DNA from 3 places in the Chryseobacterium joostei genome. Region 2 is predicted to be linked to each of the others. Evidence: riboswitches for the same ligand, from Rfam matches in the RefSeq annotation. Region 2 holds a riboswitch; each other region holds the start of a gene.

Region 1 (6,993 bases), 2.2 Mb from region 2:
TATCAGTGATAAAATAGAACTTATCACTATCTGCTCTCAATTTCTGAACTTTAGGAATTCCTGTAAGAGTAGTTGTTGTAAAAGTTCCTGCAGAAGAATTGATCTTGTAAATGTATGAGTCTGTATTATCAGAAACCAATACATAAGCGCTTCCTTTGTAAGAAATAAGATCTTTAATAATCCCTACGCTAGGTAGTGTAATCGTCTTGCTTATAGTATTTGTAGACGGGCTTACAACACTGATTGTATACCCTGTTGCAAACGAATCAAAAGGAGGAGCAGTATTATAACCAATACCATCAGTCTGTACAATAATATTTCCTTCTGCTTCAACTACCTTTTCAGCATAACGTGGGAAACTAACACTATTTACATAGGTGTTATCTGCAATATTATAGGCATTAAGCTTTCTTACATCCGCAAAGTTATTGTTCGTTACAAAATATTTATTTCCAGAGAATGCTATATATCTTGGATTATCAAGATTAGCTATTACCGTAGCTTGTTTTCTGAATGTATAACGGTTTACAATATCAATTTTGTTAGGAACATTCGCTACCAAATAAGCACGATCTCCAAGGAAGCCTATACTTTGAAGTACCTTACCAAAAGATTCCTTATTGTTATTCTCAGAATAGATGTTAGTAAATATATTTCCAAGGCTGTTGCTCAAGAAAGTAACATCAGAGGTAGGCTTTGTAAATCCACCTTCGTTGGAAACAAGGATTCCGTTTTCATAGGTAGTTGACTGAGTAGTCTCAGTGTCATTATCGCTGCTACATGAAACATTGAAAAGTAACATGGAAGCAAATGCAAGAGGTAAAATTCTTTTGATATTCATATATATTTAATTTTATTTTTAAAAATTGATATTTAAACTTACACTATAATTTCTTTTAGGCAATGGATAAGCGAACATAGTATAATAGACTTGATTGAAAACATTATTAACCTTGAACCCTATGGTATACTCCTTATGGAACGTAAGACCAAGCCCGGCATTCATTACAAAATAATTTTCCAAAGCCTCACTTCTCTTTTCGTTGGAATCTGTATAGGTAAGCCCGTTAAAAAGCCCCTGAACATATACTTTTATAAACTCATACTGGTAATCAATATTTCCAGTGAACTTATGAAATGGCACATACATCAATTGCTTTTTCTTTTCAAGATCCTGAGAATTTGTATAGGTATATCCAAGGCTTCCTTTTAATAGATGCTTACCAAACCTTTTCATATACTCCATTTGAGCCTCTACCCCATATGATCTTACATGATCTGTGTTTACAGGACTATAATATCCCGAGAAAGTTGGAAGCCATCTTATCATATCGCGGATATCCAGATAAAAAGGAGCGACTGACATCTGAAGATCTCCTACCTTAAACTGGTTTCTCAGTTCAAACTGATAGGATGTCTCTGGCTTTAAATCCATATTACCTCCCGGCTGCCAATATAAATCATTGAAAGATGGAGCCCTGAAGTTTCTTGAAACACTCAGCCCGAGAGTATACCAATCTACGGCATTCCATTTTCCGGAAAAAGAAAACAGTACAGGAGAGCTAATTTTTCCAACGAAATCTTTTCGTATTCCGGCTTCAAGACGTAGATCTGTTGCAGGAAAATATCTTAATAATCCAGAAACTGATCCCATATTTCGACTTACATGATCTATTCCGGAACCATATCCTTCTCCTTTATTAAGCTGATACTCTCCAATAACATTGAAGTTCCATTTAGAGTTAAAGAAATAATTGAAATCATTCTTCAGGATATAATTCTTCCCAGTTCCACCACTAGTCTGAGGACCATCAGCTTTAGCAAAATACTGGAAATTTTCCTCCGTATAGGCTGCCTTGAAAGAGTTATTGAATTGTGTTTTATTCCAATCCCATGAAATCAGACTTCTTACATTTTGAGTTCTGTATTTCGTTTCAGTTTCGTTATCAAAAAGAACCGGATAATGCTGTTGTCCGTTAAAGAACTCCGAAATCCATGAAACCTGATGGTGTGGAGCAATTTTATAGGCTGCAGCAATATTGAAATTTGTATTGTAGTATTGTCCGTTTCTATTGATGTAGCTTTTAGCCTCTTTTACTTCATAATCATTCTCACTTACAGAATAGTTCCCCGAAGCCTTAAAGCTGAATTTTTCATTGCTATAAGCTCCTTTAAGCAAGTTGTTATAGGTATTAAAAGATGCTACTTCTGAAAATAGTGTACCATGAAACCCTTTATTAAAGTCGAGATTATTATTCAGGTGAATACTTCCGCCGATAGCTCCGGAGCCATAGGTAACACTTCCTCCACCGGCTTTTATTCCGATCTGGTCATACCCGAACAAAGAAATATTATTGATATCTCCCTGTCCTAAAAAATTAGAGTTAATATTAATTCCATTCCATACAAAAGCCGTCTGTTGGGCGGTGGTTCCTCGGAAAGATGGTGAAGAAACTGCTCCACGTCCGTTTTCCTTAATGTAAACAGCAGACTGGAATCTCAGCAGTTCAGAAAGATTGCTGGAATTTTTTTGGGCATCTTCAGTACTAATAGTTTTTACAGGATGAAAAAGCTTTACCTTATTCATCTGACTATCGAAAATATAAATCGTATCAACCACTTTCTCCTGTCCGAAAAGAAAGCAGCCGTAAGACGACAAAAACAGTACTAAAGATCTTTTTATACCCATATTATTCCACTTTTCCTCCGAAAGCAATATGTTTTTTTGATTATTATTCTGGCAGGTCTCCTGACTTTCGCTTTCTGTGCCTTCCCGTTTGTACAGTGGCTGTTTACAGAAACTTTTGTTGCGATTTACAGTTGCGGGGACAGTCTGGGCGTCTCACCCAATTCCCTTTTCATTCCAATATGCTGGAAACCAAAATTTTTGCAAAGATAGCTTTTTAAATGTATTGACCAAAAATCAGACTTATAGGCCAACCTTTGCATTTTGTGATCATCTGTACCTATTTTTAGCAAAAATAAATACATATAGATTTACTGTAAAAATTCAGATAACTGTAAGCCTGAAACATTACATATATAAAATAAAAACAGCTGCCTCCCATACGAAAGCAGCTGATTATATATAACAATATGTTTACTTATTTACCGATTACTTCCGTAATTGGGTTTCCTACATTTCCACTTGGGAATTGAATTTTTAGTAATGAAGAAACTGTAGGCGCAATATCCGTCATATGATAAGCCTTATTGCTTTCACCCTGCTTAACTCCCCATCCCATAAAGATTAATGGAATATGTGAATCATAAGAATTCCATACACTGTGTGTAGTTCCTGTTTTGGAGTATGGTGGAAGCATAGAGTCATGAGAAATCAATTGGATATCACCACTTCTCTGTCTGTTGATTCCGTTGATAATTCTTTGCTTAATGGGCTCCGGAATACTAGATTCCTGAACTTTATCTACAGAAACAGCATATAAAACAGTAAGATCTTTTTCCAATTCCTTTACCGTAAAGTTTCTTACATCATCCAACTCAAGTTTGCTGTCTGCCAATACTTTTCTGTCAAAATAAATCTGATAGTTATCAATTGCATTAATCAATTTATCTGCGCCAAATTTAGCTTTCAACTTTTCGTTAATATTCTTCTCAGCTCCTTCTCCGAAGAAACCTGTAGGTATTTTATGTTCTTTCAGGAATCCTACCGAATGAGCACCACCGTGGTCAGCAGAAAGGAAAACGGTGTACTCACCTTTTCCAACCTTTGAATCCAGGTAGTTGAAGAATTCTGCTAAATCCTGATCTAGTCTGATATAAACATCCTCCACTTCAATGGAATTCGGTCCGAACTTATGCCCGGCATAATCAGTAGAAGCCAAGTTGATTGCTAAAAAGTCAGTAATAGCATCACCTCCTAGTTTTTCACCCTCTACAGAAGCTTCCGCCAACTTCAAAGTCAGCGTATTTCCGAAAGGTGTGTAACGAATGTTATCTTTTTTTGTCTGATAATCTTTTGCTAAATCATTGTAAGGGAAAGTAGGTGTCTTTGCACTTCCCAATAACCCTTCCCAGGAAGAATTGTCAGGCGAACTTTCTGTATACTGATTGATTGGAAGTAAAGTATTCCAGCCATTTGCTACTAATTTTTCCGGTAAATTCTGAGAGTTGAATGATTTCACCCACTGAGGAAGATCATTCATATACCATGTGCTTGTAATAAAATTTCCGGTACTGTCATCAAACCAGAACGCTCCGTTCGGAGTATGTCCCGCAGGAAGAATGGAAGCACGGTCTTTCAAAGAAACACCAACTACTTTCCCTTGGAAATTGGTTGCCAGTCTTAATTCATCCGTTACCGTTGTAGACCAAAGGTTTTTCGGAGAGTGGCTTCCTGTTTTTGTATTGGTAGTTCCTACCGGCTGCACACTGTCGTCTGCAGTACAGTATACCCCTTTACCCGTTTCCTTATCCGTCCAGTCGTTTCCGGCAATCCCGTGAATTGCAGGTACAGATCCTGTATAAATACACGTGTGTCCTAGCGCTGTAATGGTTGGAACATACGGAATGTGTACATTATTTAAAGAATAACCTGTATTCAATAATCTTTTGAAACCGTCATTTCCATATTTGTTGTAAAAACGGTATAGATAATCCCAACGCATCTGATCCACTACCAGACCTACTACTAATTTGGGTCTTTCCAATTGAGAATTTCTGTTCTTCTGCGCATTGATTGTAACTACGGACAAAAAAGTAGCTGCCGCAATTGAAATGTTCCTAAGCATCCAAGTAAATTTTTATTGATCACAAATTTAGGGGTTTTGAAAGTTTTAGAGTATGAAATTTTATTTAAATTTGATCTTTATTCAATTCCCTAACCCAATTCATCATGATTTTAGGAGTATACTGGTACTTTAAATTCCCTGAAAACCTATACCATTTCAAGTTTTTCAGGTTTTTTGAAGGATATGGAGGCCATGCGGATAATGATGCAGAACTGGCAGCAAGAGTTCAGGTGAGTAATATTGAAAACCTCATCAGAAAACTGGAAGAATTGAAATTATGTTTCAAAAGAACTTATTTGTCCCTTGCCATCAATGAGAATCAGCTTATTATTAGTATTGGAGATCATCAGCTTTTCGATTATCATTTTCAGTTTGCAGCCGAAATAGAAGATTTGTTGATTCAAGAAAATGCAAAACTTTTGGATTCAAGCGTTCCTTTTAAAGCTCAACTCAATAAAAGCTATCAGCCGGAAAAGGAAGTTTTTGAAAATATTGAACATCGTTTTATTCAAATCGTTGGTTCGGAATTAAAAAAGAATAATGCTGAAAATCTTTCCATAAGAATTGACTGTAACCTACCATTAGCAGACAAAAAAGACTTTATCAATCACCTTATTCCTATATGCAGAGAGGAAAACATCAATGTATTCTATTATAAGGATCATGATTTTAATAATCATTGTAATCTAATGCTCTTTTTCAGCAATGGACGACAGAGTAAAGATGCTATCCAGGCTGTTCATGTTAATTCATTTGGAAATAAGATAAGACAACTCAGTGAAAAATATCCACTCCATTTCGGCCATTTTGGTGGACTAAACCACTATCCGCAAAATGAGCCTCATATTGAACTGATGGTGGATGAAGAATATATTTTAAGCAAAAAATAAACCCATTATAATTTAATAGTATGATTAAGTTTAAATACGTCATTTTGTATGTAGAAGATGTAGAACAATCTATGAACTTCTATAAAAACACCTTTAACGCCGAAATAAAATTCATTACTCCGGAAAAAGACTATGGAGAACTACTTACCGGAGAAACAACCCTTTCTTTTGCTTCAATTAGCTTAGCTGGTTCAAATCTAAAACTGGGGTTTCTATCCTCCAAAACACAAGAAAAGCCATTTGGAATAGAACTTGGCTTTGTAACCGATGATGTGGAAGCACTGTTGGAAAAGGCAGTAAAAAATGGCGCTGAACTATATGAAGATATTGCTGTAAAACCTTGGGGACAAAAAACAGCCTACATCAAGGATCTTGACCATTATTTAGTGGAAATCTGTACTGAAATTCAATAAATATTCTTATTCGTGGAAATAAAGAAACTACAAAAACTATCCTCCAATCCCAGTTTGAATTGGGGACATAATGGGTATACAACAGATAAAATTTATTCCGTTTCGTCTATAGAATACTCCAATTCCTTTGAATTTACTCTAAGGGAAAAGTCTTTGTCTTATTCCAAAATCTGGGAAACTGATACTGATGAACTTGAAGAACTTAATAACATCATTGAAAAAGATAATTCTTTTGGAGCCTTTACAGATGGCGAACTTCAAGGCTGGATCATTGGTGAACACAGAACATGGAACAACAGCTTTTACATAGAAAATATCCTTGTCAATGAAAAATATAGAAGACAGGGAATTGGGATTATGCTGATTAAAAACGTCCTTAAAGAAGCTCGAAGACTCAACTGCAGAGTCATTGAACTTGAAACCCAGAATACCAACTACCCTGCCATACAGTTTTACAGAAGAATGGGGTTCAATATTACCGGCCTGAATACAAGACTATATGATAACCCTGATGAAATTGCCCTTTTTATGACCCTAGACATCGAATAACTCTAGGACTAAAAACACCTCTTACTAATTCTATTAATCAATTATCATTTTATTTTTCATTAAAAAATTAAAACACTTGCTAGTGTCTTATATTTTTTATACATTAGTAATCAGCAAATTAAAAACATTGATTACTATGAAAAATTTAAAAAAATTAAAGAGAAGCCAATTGGTGTTAATTAGCGGAGGAGATACAGCTTATGCATTCTGTTTAGACGGCGTTTGTCCTCCAACCCACGGATCCTATTATTGCAGCGGAGATACTTGCTACAGAGTAACTGGAGGAGGTGGTAATACTGGAGGAGGTCCTGGTGGCGTAACTCCTTGTCATGAGCCACAACGTTTCTGCCAGGAGTGGGAAACAGGATGTGGATGTCATTATTAAAGTTA
Region 2 (6,993 bases):
GAGCAATATACATTTTTAGTTAAAGAAAACGAGATCATTATTAACCAGGTAAGAGAGGGAATTCAGAAAGATGAACTTAGAAGTGGGAACTTTTTTGTATCTTTTATGGATGAAGAGATTACCACCAAGGTGGTGGATGCCTTACTGCCTTTGGATGAACTTGAAAACTGGGCTTCCAGAAACATCTATCCGCCCAATTACGGAGATAAGGTGGCAGATCAGATCAAAGGGGATGTTTTATTGCATAAATACAGGTATATTGATTATTTAATCACAGAAACAGCCAAGGAACTTGATGAATACAGCAGTACGGATGAAACCAAGTATTATGAGCTGATTAAAAAGATTACCTTACTGAAACAGGCTTCCATACGATTAAGCAATATCATCGAATACTCACCGATTAAGGGTATTTATGGGAATAGAAAAAGATAGTTTAAAGACATCAATTTTCAGGATTCTGTGACAAAAAGTCCTATAAAATTTTAGGAATAAATATTGTAATTTAAACTTCGAGAATATTAAAATAATACATAATAGAAATATGGACATTAAAAAAGATTTCAGAGACTTCTCTGTAAAGCATTTAGGAAACAACGGTTTGGTTACCGATCAGTATATGGGTATGTATGGCCCAACGAATCTTACACCGTACATCATGGAGGAAAGAAGATTAAACGTTGCTCAGATGGACGTTTTCTCCCGTTTGATGATGGACAGAATTATCTTCCTGGGAACAGGTATTGATGATCAGGTAGCGAACATCGTTACAGCACAGCTTTTATTCTTGGAAAGTGCTGATCCGTCAAAAGACATTCAGATCTACATCAACTCTCCTGGTGGTAGCGTTTATGCAGGTTTAGGAATTTATGACACTATGCAGATCATTAAGCCTGACGTAGCAACAATCTGTACAGGTATGGCTGCTTCAATGGGAGCTGTATTATTGGTTGCAGGTGAAAAAGGAAAACGTTCTGCTTTAAAGCACTCAAGAGTAATGATTCACCAGCCTTCAGGAGGTGCACAAGGGGTTGCTTCTGATATGGAGATCAACTTGAGAGAGATGCTGAAATTAAAGCAGGAGCTTTATGAGATCATTGGTCACCATTCAGGACAAACTTATGAGTGGGTTGAAAAATCTTCTGATAGAGATTACTGGATGACTTCTGAAGAAGCAAAAGGCTACGGAATGGTAGATGAGGTTCTTCAAAGATCTACTGAGAAAAAATAATTGATTTTAAAAATCATAAAAAAACGTACCTGAAGAGGTACGTTTTTTTGTTATGATAAACCTTGTGTATACAAAGTTCAGAATATTTCTTATTTCTTAACCATCCTATGTATCGTAGAACTGTTCGATGTCTTAATCTCCACCCAATATACGCCTGCATTTAAAGATTTCACATTGATTGTTGCTGCTTGGGAAGTCATTACCTTTTGTCCCGGCGCAGAATAAATATTCACTTCCTTAATGTTTTCTGATGTTTCAATATGAATAAAATCACTTGTCGGATTAGGATAAACACCGAATTTATTTTTCTGTACAGAAGCAACTCCTAATGTTGCATTATTAGCTTCTGTAGGAGTAAATGGTCTCCTTTCTCCAAAACCTAATCCTAGCCAGCTATTATTACTCAATTGTATTTGACTAAGATCTGCTTTTTTCTGCCAGCTCGAAAGATCTTTTCCTGTATATAATTTCCAGTTTTGTGTTCCTGAAGTGTTTCCTGCAAAGGTATTTAATGATAGATTGGAGATTTGATTATTACCTGAAGTGAAATTAAAATAGGAAGCCTGAGACTTAATAAGCTGTAGTGCCTGTTCTGCGGTTATACTTCCGTTATATTTAATTCCAAAAACAAAAGAATTTGCACTGCCATTGGCATTATCGGTTCCAAAGTCTATCACAACAAGGCTTTTGTTATTTCCTGTTCCAATCCAGTTGATGATTTGGGATGAGGTAAACCATTGGGAGCTGTAGGCAGGGACAGGAGTGGATGGCGGAATGTCAACTTGGCCATTATCAGTACCATAGGTAATCCCAAACCAAAGTCCGTCTGTTAAATGAACATAACCGGCCCCATTATTTTCATTAGACATATTTTCTGCACTTGGCCCGAACCAGGGAATCCAGGAATCATCGGTACCCGGAGCATGATGGTTATAGGAGAAGCTGAACAGATATCCTGAAAAAATATCAGCCTGCATTTTAGGCTCTGCTGATATAATGGCATTGATCATGTCTTCTGCCATTAGATTATCGGCGTCAAAACGATACCCCCACGCATAGGATTTTGGAGTGTTATTGTCATTGAAATCGGCAATGAAATAAGCCTTTTTAGAACCCGTTCCTACCCAAAACTTAATGTCGTTTTCTGTGAATTGAGCAAAGAAAAACTGCATACAAAGCAGCAAGAAAAAAAGATAGATTTTTCTCATAATATAATTAAATTAAAGTTTTATTCCCGAAACTTATTACAGAAAAAAGAATCAGATCCTTAGTTCTGTAATTAAAAATGTATTCAAGGCAGGTCTCCTGGCTTACATCCTTATAGCTAACCTTCCCGGATTTTTTGATCCAGTGGTATAATATTGCTATAGGTGAAACGGCTTACAGTTGCGGGTACAGCTCAAGAATTGAATAATATTCTCACTTGATTCCCTATTAATGAACAGTGTTCAACCTTAAATCGCTGCAAATATATCATATAAATTTTTGAAGACGTTTTGTGAATTATGTACGAAATTGTGCTTTTTTTGATGGTTATATATGCTTTGTTGCTTTAGATTTCATGAGTTGATACTTAATTTTAGTTTGTCTTTTGATTTTCGGATCAAACGGTGGGTTTTTATTGTTTATATTGAATTCATTCTTGGGTTTCATTGTTAAAACATAATTATTATTGCATTCAAGATCAGTTTACAATCAATCTATACTTTCGCGCCATAAAAGTTAATATGAAAAAACTACTATTATCTGCTTTGGCAATGACGGCATTATTATCATGTAATAAAGATGATGACAATGTGAATAATCAGGATGTCAATTATTCTAAACTTCCTCAGGAGTTTCCTTTTTCTAAAATGGCAACTATCAATGGGGTAGATGTGATAAATGGTGGCTTTGGCTCAGGTGCTGCGGCTCATCCCAGCAGAAAAGGTGAATTTTACGTGATTACGGATCGTGGCCCGAATACAGATTATCTGAATGGTAAGAAGTTTTTGACACCTAATTTTACCCCAACCATTATGCATTTTAAAATTAATGCTGAAGGAAATGTAGAAGTAATCAAATATATTAAGCTTAAAAATCCATCAGGACAACCTATTACCGGACTTCCAAACCCGGTAGGAATGGGAAGTACAGGTGAAGTGGCTTATGATGCTACAGGAACTGTTCTGGGTACGGATAATTATGGTCTGGATAGTGAAAGTATCGTTGCTGCACCAGATGGCACATTCTGGGTATCTGATGAGTATGGTCCACACATCGTTCATTACAGTGCAGAAGGAGTAGAAATGGAGAGAATAAGTCCAATTGGGGTGAATACAGGAACAAGAAAATTACCTGCAGTTTTGGCGAAAAGAAGAGCCAATAGAGGGATGGAGGGTCTTTGTATGACTCCGGACGGAAGAACATTAGTAGGAACCATACAGTCTATGATGCTGGTACCTACGAAAGCACTGGCAACAAATACCACTTTAACAAGAATCGTGACTTTTGATATTGCTACAGGACAAACCAAGCAATATTTGTACAAGCAGGATGGTGGTGCGTCTGATTCAGTATGTGATATCACGGCTTTAGGCAATAATGAATTTCTTGTCATTGAAAGAGACGGAAACTTCGGAACGCAGGGGGGAGTTAAAAAAGTATACAGAATCAATCTAAGCAATGCATCGGATGTAAACGGGAATGATATCGCTGCTGTAGACGGAATGAAAGTAAATGGTAAGGCCTTGGAGCAATGTAGCTGGGATGAACTTACCAATGCGGGAATTAAACCTGTTACTAAAAAACTGGCCGTAGATTTAGTAGCAAAACTAGGATATGAACATGATAAATTTGAGGGGATTGTTTATTTAGGAAACAATAAACTGGCTGTTTTCAATGATGATGACTTTGGAGTGGTGGATGACGGAAGCGGAAACCCGAAAGCAAAAATCCTTCCTAAAACAGGAAAGGTAGATAAAGGAACTATGTATGTAGTCGATATTCAATAATTAGATTTTTTTAAAAGAAAACGGCGAATTTATTCCGCCGTTTTTTATTTTAGATCAATAAAAGTGAGCTATAGCTCCCAAATATTAGTCTTCTATTATTAATTGAAACCCTCAATAATCTTAGAGAAATCCTCTAATTTCAAAGCTGCACCTCCAATCAGACCTCCGTCAATATCCGGCTGAGAGAAGATTTCCTTAGCATTATCCGGCTTCACAGAACCTCCGTAAAGAATAGAAACTTCATCCGCTACTTCCTGACCGTATTTAGCTGCAATGATGCTTCTGATATGTGCATGAATTTCCTGAGCCTGCTCAGGTGTTGCTGTTTCTCCTGTTCCGATAGCCCAAACCGGTTCGTAAGCAATAACTACTTTTTTGATTTCATCAGCAGAAAGAGTGAAAAGAGCTACTTCAGTTTGGTTTTTAACCACTTCAAGGTGTTGTCCTGCCTTTCTTTGTTCAAGCGTTTCTCCGTTACAATAGATTGGAGTAAGGCCTTTATCTAAAGCTAATTTTACTTTTCTGTTGCAGTGAGAATCTGTTTCACCGTGGTATTGTCTTCTTTCAGAGTGACCGATCAAAGATCCGTTTGCTTCAATAGATTCTAACATATCTGCAGAAATCTCACCAGTGTAAGCTCCGCTTTCATGCTCGCTCATATCCTGAGAGAATACCCCGATTTCATCCTTTTCAAAGATGTCTTTTGCCATCATTAAATATAAAGCCGGTGGAGCGATCCAAACCTCACAGTTGGTTGCATTGTTGTTTTTATAGCTTAGTAACTGAATCATCAATTGTTGTGCATCAATTACATTTTTGTTCATTTTCCAGTTTCCTGCAACTATTTTTCTTCTCATAGTTATAAATATTGATGTTATAAATTTTATTTTAGTGTAAAAATCTGAAATATTATCTTATAAAAAAAATAAAGCAAAAAGATATGGTTCATTTTGCTCTATTTTTATCATTAACTTGTTGGATACCTTTTTCAAAAAAAATATTTTTTATTTTTTTAATAGTTTAGTAATTATTACTTTACCATTTATAAATTTAGTTTTCAAAAAGTAAATTCCTTTTGGTAATTCAGAGATATTGGTATTGTTTTTTTCTATTGTTTTTACCAATTTGCCATCTAAAGTATACATCTGCATTTCGCTAATTTTTTCCTGGGTTTTATAAACAAGTACATCATTTGCCGGATTTTCGAATGTTATGAATGGGGTAGAGTTGACTTCGTTGGTTGATAGCGTAGGGTTAGCTAGTAAATATTTAACAATCCTATAGTCCCCCGATACAATAATATTGTTATCGTTTATTACCATATCATGCATGAAATCCCCATAAACAGGACCTTCTGAATAACTTCCGAAAGCTGAATCAGCTGTACCGTTTTGTAAATGTTTAGAAATAAGCATAGGACTAAAGGCACTATTATTTTCTTCTAAAGCCCAAAGAACATAATAAAAACCATTTTTTTCTTTAATATTTATTATTCTACCTGTATATGGTGTATTTGTGAAAGGATATGAGGGAGGGAGCGGAAATGTAGGACGAATAAAATTAAGTGTATCATCAAATGTTCCATCTGGATTCACTCTGTAAATAGTATTATCTTTTGCGTATATAATCTTATTATTCTCGTCTACTAATAAATCTTCGTACGAGGTGTTAGCGTAATAATTAGAGGGAAGTTGAACTTTACCATTATTTCCAAAACCGGTAAAAGGTTGCCCGTTGGGTGTATATTTTTCGATACTATTAAAACAAATATTGATAATGTTTGATTGCTTATCTACTAATACAGTATTGTATTCTTCATTTAATGCAGTAGTTTGTGAAGTTATTAAGCCATTACTCCCAAAGGAAGTATCTGTACTTCCATCGGCGTTCAGTCTGTAAATAATTTTATTGTAAACGTTGGGTGCAACATTTTGACTACCATACACGAGTATTTTGTTGTTTTGAATAACAAAACCTGAGTGATGACAAGAATCAAAAGCGAAGATCGTTGTAATCGTACCGTTTGTCCCAAATGTAGGGTCTGGTTGCCCATTGGGAAGTAATCTTTTGATAATATATTCGTGAGAGTTGTCATTTTTGCTTATTGTCAATAGTTTTCCGTTGAGTTCTTGTACGTAATCAAAAATAGTGAAAGAAGTTACAGAAGCCAGCTCGCCGTTATTGCCAAAAGAGGTGTCTAAAGTTCCATTACTCGATAATTTTCGAGTAGAAGTTACATCTATTCCACCCGGAAATGTATAACCAGGAAAAGAACTGTAGTATAAGCTTCCATCAGGATGTTGCAGAATTTGCCCGCCCATATTCTGGTAAATACCACCAGTAGGAACATTAATCGGAGTAACGGTATATTCTCCATTGACACCAAAGGAAGGGTCTTTAGAAATAATTTGTGCAAAAAAAGTCTGTATAGGCAATGACAGAAAAAGAGCTAAATTTAATTTTTTCATTTGTGTTTTTTTATAAATTGTTTTTTTTCCGAATGCAAGTTAAAAAAAAGAATTATAAATGCGTAAACAAGGTAAACGTCTTTTAGATAATCAAATCTTCCAGAAGTGTCACATTGTTCGTAATATATCTCGTTTTAAGAAAAGTACACTTAGTAACTGAATCGTAAACTTTTGTGCTTCAGTCATGTTTTTTGTTCATTTTCCAGTTTCCTGCAACTATTTTTCTTCTCATAAGATTTATATTGATTTATTTACTTTTAAATTTTTATTCTAATGAATCTGCTAAACTTATTATTTATTA
Region 3 (6,993 bases), 2.0 Mb from region 2:
GTAACCGTTTTCTGATCCATAGTTTACTTCTTCGTAATACAAAGGATTTTCTGCAATATATTCCAATAAGGAAGATGTTGAAGAATAGATTTCTGTAGGTGTATTTTCCTTATATTTTCCCAATCCATCTTCCATAAAAAGCAGCAATAACTTATTCATTGTATTGGTATATACCAGCAACCCATATCCCTGTTTCACAATTTCCAACGGATATTTGCCAAGTTCTTTCTGAACTTCTGATAGAACCTGACTTTGCACTTCCTCCGAATTCCCCAAGACAGAATAATCTGTTTGTTTAATCAGTACTTTAAGTTTTTCGAAACAAGCTTCCCGACTCTTGCACTGAAGAGTAAATTTCTTCAAAAATTCAGGGCTAAAATTGATTTTTCTAACTGCTCCCTCCATTAAAAACCCTAAATCCGGAACCTTATCCATAGAAAAAGCAGTAACCAAACCTCTTAAGTGATCTTTTTGTTCTTCATTATTTTCCTTTTCATAAATTTCGGAAATCTTTTTTTGAAGCTCAAAAACAGAAAGCTTTTCTGTATCCTTTTTCATTTGTCTATTGAGAAGTACATACACTTTTTCAGTACTGGTGAATGGTCTGTCTTCTTCTCTTTTTTCAGAAATCCATACCGAAACGGAGTCGCAGTCTGCCTCACAGTGACCAATGATTCTGCCTACCCCAATGTAATTCATTTTATCTCGTGAACTATTCCAAAGCTTTCTAAATTCAGAAAACTTTATCTGCGAATTTTTAATACTTGCTCTGTCAAAATCCTTGAAATCTAATTTTAATAAGGAAAAGTATAACTGGGCATCGGAGCTAAGTTTCGTACTCATAAGGCTATCAATACTTACCAAAGCTTTCTGTTTTTCTGTATATGAAACACCTGACAATCTATTCGCATCTATCATCTTACTTCGGAAATAAAGTTTCATAGCTTCCATATTATAAGGATACTTTTTCCTGAAGCCAGAATATAAAATTTCATAATCTGCCGGGTTTTGAGTATATAATGCCAACCATACTTTTAAAAAATCCTGGTCTTCTCCTGAAAGTTTAGATTCTGAAATTTTGCGGTATGCTTTCTCCTTACCCAGAGTGTTATAATCCAGTAATGTTTGAATAAAAAAAGATTCCTTTGTATGCTTTTGGTAATAATCAGATTTCAACAAATCCTTTGCCTTTTTATAGCTTCCCTCTTTTGAAATTGATAAATTGATACCCAACTGCTCCTGAAAAGATTCTTCCAGACAATCTGCGTAGGTATATGAAAAGAAATTGAACTGTGCTGAGAATATCACAGGAAAAAGTAGGGCTATGAATTTAAATATATTCTTCATGATTATTTAATAGGAAGTTCAAATATAATTTTAAAATTCAGAATTCTGAAAAGCATTTAATTTATATATTTGGAGCATCAAAAAAAGTCACCATGATTTTCATAAACAAAGCATTCTACTTATCCGCTTTCAGTATTTTTTCTTTAGCACTCGTTAAGGGTCAGAATAAAGTTCCCTTTGGTGTTGTAAAAGCAGAGGAAGGATATGCCAATGTACGTGTACACAAGGACAATTACAGAAAAATTGTCGACAAAATCCGTATGCGTAAAGGTGATGTATTTGTTTATGTAAAGCCTGCTCCGGGAGAAACTGAGTGGATATGGATCAAATATCCTGAAAAACAGGATGATGATAAGCCTTTTGTACGTTATGAAACTCTTGACAAGGAAGGAATGGTCAATAAGGAACGTATCGCTTATATTGATCAGCTTCCAGCCTATACTCCTTCAAAATCTAAAAACGGAAAATCATTAATTTTCACAGATAATTCTGATCCCAAAGTTCTGACTTCTCAAAGAAGCAAAGTGGTCATTGATATTTACCCATCCAATGCCGGCTACCGTAAAAAGGAAAAGGATGCGGAAGGAAAGCTTCTTACGATTGATAAAGTAAAACCTTGGGGAATAGGAAACGATCTTCCCGAAGGAATGACGGAAATTAAGTCTATCAGAGTACAACAACCCGGAAGAGGGTCTGTTTTTGTAAGGGAAGCTATCAAAAACATGTTCCAGCCTACCATGGATTTTAACAACATAGGGGTTACTTCTCTGGACAACGACAATATTTTCCTTTATATGATCAATGGTTCGGGAGAAAACAGATATACCACCCTTTGGACGATCAAGAAAGGAAGAGTGATCAGCCAGATTATTTATCATAATCCGGAATAAATTCATTATTTTTGTACCGAAAAAGTTTAACGCTTATTCATCACAGAAACTGGTTCTGCCTAACCGCAGATTAAAAGGGAACCGTGTGAAAATCACGGACTGTCGCGCAACTGTAAGTAACTGAAATCTTTATCAAAAGATCCACTGTGCGAGGCATGGGAAGGAGATAAAAGATGTTACAAGTCAGGAGACCTGCCTTTTCTTAAACAAGAAACTTTCGCGATCTGAAGTTTTATTGATCTGATGGATTGTTTCAGGGATTTCTAAGATTCCTGTCATTATTCTGTTGTTTTAATATTATTTCATTTCGCCTTAATTAATAATGAAATATGACTACAGAAGAAAGAATTGAAGCAGCCGAAACCAGAATCTTTAAAGCGGTTTTCCCCAACACAACCAATCATTATGATACTCTTTTCGGAGGTACTGCCATGCAGCTGATGGATGAAGTAGCCTTTATTACTGCTACCCGATTTGCAAGAAAAAGAGTGGTAACGGTAAGCAGCGATAAGATTGATTTTAAAAAACCTATTCCTGCCGGAACTATTGTTGAACTGATTGGAAGAGTTTCACATGTTGGAAAAACAAGTATGAAAGTGAGTGTGGAGATCTTTACAGAACAAATGTACTCCTACGAAAGAGAAAAAGCAATTGTAGGTGATTTTACCTTTGTAGCAATTGACGAATTCAAAAAGCCAATTCAAATACTATAATAATTTTCGGGCGGCCAATGGCCGCCCGAAAATTTTCCAAAACAGGAATAACCAATCTCTTTCTTTCATAGAAATAAGACCGGATATTGAGTTATTTTATGATTTCACTACTTTTTCAGTTTCCAGGCTTCTGTTTAATAAGAGTTCAAATGCTTCACCCATCTCGTCCGATGCTCTGGTAATGGCATTTTCAAGCATATTTCTAATTTGCTTTTCCGTAACTCCGGCTTCTGTCCAGCTTTTTCCTGAAGTATGAGAATTCAGGATAAAAGGCATAATTCTATCGATGGCACAAGCAAAAATAGCATCAGGAGTCTTTTCCTCTTCAAATTCCAGCCATAAATTAAAGAACTCTGTACGCAAAGGCTCATCCAGAATTCCAAAGATCTTTTGGGCAGAGACTTTTTCTCTTTCAAATTTTCCAACCATTGCTTTCTCATCAAACAAAAAAGTATCACCAGCTTCAATCTCTACAAGATCATGAATAGAAAGCATTCTTATTACCCTCAGCAAATCAATATCTGTACGGTTTTTCGCATATGGATAAAGGATTTGTGCCAGAATAATAATTTGCCATGAATGCTCTGCCGTATTCTCTCTTCGGGAGTCATCTGCATTATAATTTCTTCTTTGTACATTTTTCAGGGCATCCACTGCCAGGATAAAATCGATCTCTTTCTGTATCTTCATCTTACTTTTTATTTATGATATTCTTCGGCTGGATATACCTTGGTTTTGGTAATCCATTTATTATTTATTTTTTCTTGTGTAATCACCTTTACATACTTTTCATCACTCTTATCCTCTTCCTTTTCAAGTACCTTATCCAGTCCTTTATTCGGAATCACCCTATATTCTGTGGTAAAAAAATTACAACATCCCGACTTTCCATAGCAAATCAAACGTTTACGAACAGGATCCGTTTCAAAAAGATCAAAATAGCTTGATGCAATGTCTGTAAGCTCTTTACTTTTTACAAAGGCCATCCTTGTACTGTTAAACACATATACATCATAAGAAGCACTGCTATAGTTACCAAGATTTCCATTTCTTATTGCTATGTCCTCCGTTCCGTCAAAATTAAAGTCATCAAAAACCACAGGACTTTGTTCCTTTTTTAGTTGAATCATTTTTCCCGGCATCGGTTTTTGATCATTTTCGAAACTTAGCACCAGATTATCAGACGTAAAAGTTTGTACCTTGGCATTTTTGTTATCAAACAATTCTACAGTTCCCTTACCCATACATCCGTCATTATAACAGTTTTCAATATGGATCACAGCATCGTAGTTTTTCGACGCATCTTTAACCTCAAATTGATATTGTCCAAAACACACAGGCCCTAATAAAATAAAGGCAGATAAACCTTTGTAGTAATTTAAAATATTCATGGTAATAGTAAATGTGAATTCAACTGTTTCTGTAAAAATCTCCATAACAAAAATACGAATCCTACTACCCATCTCAAAATTCATACGCCTTTATATCTCAAAATATGAAATCAGATCTCTGGTTTTTAGAAGCTGTTCCCGCTATCCGCTCATACTCCTCGCACCACTCCAAAACCCCAATATGCTGCGGGGTAACCGCTACTATCGGGGCTATGAAGTCTCATTATAAGCAATGTTGCCATTGGGTATCAATCAATTTGATCAGGATTGCAAAATACCGGCTGTCATAAAATCCTTGATGTTTCAATCCTATTTAAAGTAAAACAAATATTATCTCATTACATTTCTCTATCTAAAGCACTCAATTTTTAAGGTTAAAATCAATTATTTTGCCTTTAATAAGAATTCCTTAAAATCTGCAATAAAATTATAATGCTGATTATCAATTAGTTAAACTATTTATTTTAAAAATTTCACTACTTTGTATTGCATAATACCATTTTATTTACATATCTTTGTAATGTAAAATTAGAATAGGCCCAACTAGCTAGGGGTATTTTTCTAAAATATATAACTAATTAACAAAACTTATCAAAGATGAATACTGAAAATACCAAAGCGCAAATGCGAAAAGGGATTCTGGAATTCTGTATTCTAAGTCTCATCAATAATCGCGAAATGTATGTTTCCGATCTTATAGATGAACTGAAAAAAGGAAAACTGGATGTAGTGGAAGGGACCCTCTACCCTCTTCTTACAAGACTTAAAAATGGAGAGTTTCTCTCCTACAGATGGGAAGAATCTACCGGGGGACCACCCAGAAAATATTATCAAATTACAGAAAAAGGAAAACTTTTCCTGGATGAACTTCTCAATACGTGGAATGAGCTTACAGCCTCAGTAAACCAAATCACCCAACAAAATTAAAAAACAAAGCTATGAACAAGACACTCTCAATAGGACTCGCAGGTTTTTCTTTTACCATAGAAGAACACGCATATATAAAGCTCAGCGATTACCTGAACGCACTAAGAAGCTCACTGGATGCTTCTGAAGCGGATGAGGTAATGCATGACATAGAAATAAGAATGGTGGAGATTTTCAGAGATTCTCTGGGAAAACGTGAAGTGATCAACGATACAGATGTAGAAAAAGTAATCGCACAGATCGGAACCCCTGAGAAGATTGAAGAACAAGAAGAGGCTTATTTTTCTGAAAAAAATACGACTAAAAATACAAACAACACCGGAAATAGTTACACAGACAAAAAACAATTGTTCCGTGATCCTGAAAAACAAAAAATTGCAGGAGTTTGCGCAGGTTTAGCTCAATATGTAGGAATGGATATTACTGCTATGAGAGCCATCTGGCTAGGGATTTTCGTCTTAGGAATCTTCACAGCAGCAATTTCTTCTTCATTGATCGGACTTCTCTATGTAATTCTTTGGATTGTACTTCCAAAAGCTGAAACAGCAGCAGATTTCCTGAAAATGCAGGGAAAGCCTATGAACTTCGACAATCTTAAGAATGAGTCTAATAAACTGGTACAATTTGCCAATGAATCTACTCAGAGGGTCGGAGAAATCTACACAGAAAACAAACCTTACATCAACAATGCCGGAAGCGGTATCTGGAATGTATTCAAGTACATCGTAGGAGGGTTCTTCGTATTGATGGCGGTAGGAAGCATTATCGGAGTATTTGTATTGTTTGGGCTTTTCGGAATGGATACTGATTTTCCAGGAGCCAATCAGATAAGATTCTATATGGATGATAATGGTCTGGATAAGGTATTGGCAGCCATTATGGTGATTGGAAGTTTAATTCCTGCTATACTTTTCAGCTTATTAAGCATCAAAATCTTCTCTCCGAAAACAAAACTTAGAAATATCGGATGGGTAATAGGAGGTTTATTTCTTCTTCTGATCGGACTGGGAACTTACTTTGGACTTAGCATGGCAAAGAAAAACCTGATCTATAAAGGAAGCAAGGAAGACACGGAAAACGTAGCCATTAATACTACATCTGATACCATTTATGTAGACATAAAGCAGGTAAGCATTCCGCAGAACTACAAGGCTTATGATGATGACATCTATTCAGACAAAAATTCAGTGTATGAGGAAGACTATATCTCTGTAGAAGTAACCAGAAAACCTGATGTAAAAACACCTTATCTGATCATTAAGAAAGAAGGAAACGGGTACAACTATCCTCTTCAGCTGACAGTTCCTGTAGAAGTTATAAACAATAAGGTTATACTTCCTAACTACATCAAATATCCTTACGATCACAGATTCAGAGACTACAGAGTAGATTATGAACTTGTAGTTCCTCAAAAGGCTGTTGTAATTCCATTGAAAAAAGACAGAATTGATTTCAACGGGGATCTGGATGGCGATGGCATTAATGATGACGATGAGAACAACGATGAAAACCACCACGGGGTAAGAATCGAAAAAAATAAAATCACAGTAAATGGTTCTAGTATAGAATACAACTCTGATGATAAGGACAGTATCATTATCAATGGTAAAAAAGTTCCTAATAACCAGGCTAAGAAAGTAATTGATTCCGTAGCATCCGATATTAAGAAAATAAATAAGGATATGGACATCAAAATCAAGGACGGAAAAAACGAAATTTCCATAC

The links. A riboswitch is a leader RNA that binds a small molecule or an ion and turns the genes downstream of it on or off. The one in region 2 is predicted to bind cobalamin.
Region 1: linked by a shared signal. The riboswitch ahead of EG359_RS08700 (TonB-dependent receptor plug domain-containing protein) and the one ahead of EG359_RS21095 (T9SS type A sorting domain-containing protein) in region 2 are both predicted to bind cobalamin.
Region 3: linked by a shared signal. The riboswitch ahead of EG359_RS08100 (acyl-CoA thioesterase) and the one ahead of EG359_RS21095 (T9SS type A sorting domain-containing protein) in region 2 are both predicted to bind cobalamin.

Annotation. Positions count from the first base shown of each region.
Region 1 covers NZ_CP033926.1:1,917,046-1,924,038, forward strand. Annotated here, with positions in the region: gene EG359_RS08695 (hypothetical protein) at 1-841, opposite strand, end outside; gene EG359_RS08700 (TonB-dependent receptor plug domain-containing protein) at 860-2,689, opposite strand; cobalamin riboswitch at 2,723-2,898, opposite strand; gene pafA (alkaline phosphatase PafA) at 3,105-4,751, opposite strand; gene EG359_RS08710 (hypothetical protein) at 4,856-5,641, shown strand; gene EG359_RS08715 (VOC family protein) at 5,662-6,054, shown strand; gene EG359_RS08720 (GNAT family N-acetyltransferase) at 6,067-6,603, shown strand; gene EG359_RS08725 (hypothetical protein) at 6,740-6,988, shown strand.
Region 2 covers NZ_CP033926.1:4,608,944-4,615,936, forward strand. Annotated here, with positions in the region: gene dnaG (DNA primase) at 1-435, shown strand, start outside; gene clpP (ATP-dependent Clp endopeptidase proteolytic subunit ClpP) at 545-1,231, shown strand; gene EG359_RS21095 (T9SS type A sorting domain-containing protein) at 1,321-2,439, opposite strand; cobalamin riboswitch at 2,510-2,703, opposite strand; gene EG359_RS21100 (esterase-like activity of phytase family protein) at 2,959-4,224, shown strand; gene tpiA (triose-phosphate isomerase) at 4,323-5,081, opposite strand; gene EG359_RS21110 (T9SS type A sorting domain-containing protein) at 5,229-6,692, opposite strand; gene EG359_RS21115 (S9 family peptidase) at 6,984-6,993, opposite strand, start outside.
Region 3 covers NZ_CP033926.1:1,781,168-1,788,160, forward strand. Annotated here, with positions in the region: gene EG359_RS08090 (hypothetical protein) at 1-1,347, opposite strand, end outside; gene EG359_RS08095 (hypothetical protein) at 1,440-2,237, shown strand; cobalamin riboswitch at 2,271-2,451, shown strand; gene EG359_RS08100 (acyl-CoA thioesterase) at 2,567-2,950, shown strand; gene EG359_RS08105 (HD domain-containing protein) at 3,047-3,640, opposite strand; gene EG359_RS08110 (XAC2610-related protein) at 3,649-4,386, opposite strand; gene EG359_RS08115 (PadR family transcriptional regulator) at 4,939-5,268, shown strand; gene EG359_RS08120 (PspC domain-containing protein) at 5,280-6,993, shown strand, end outside.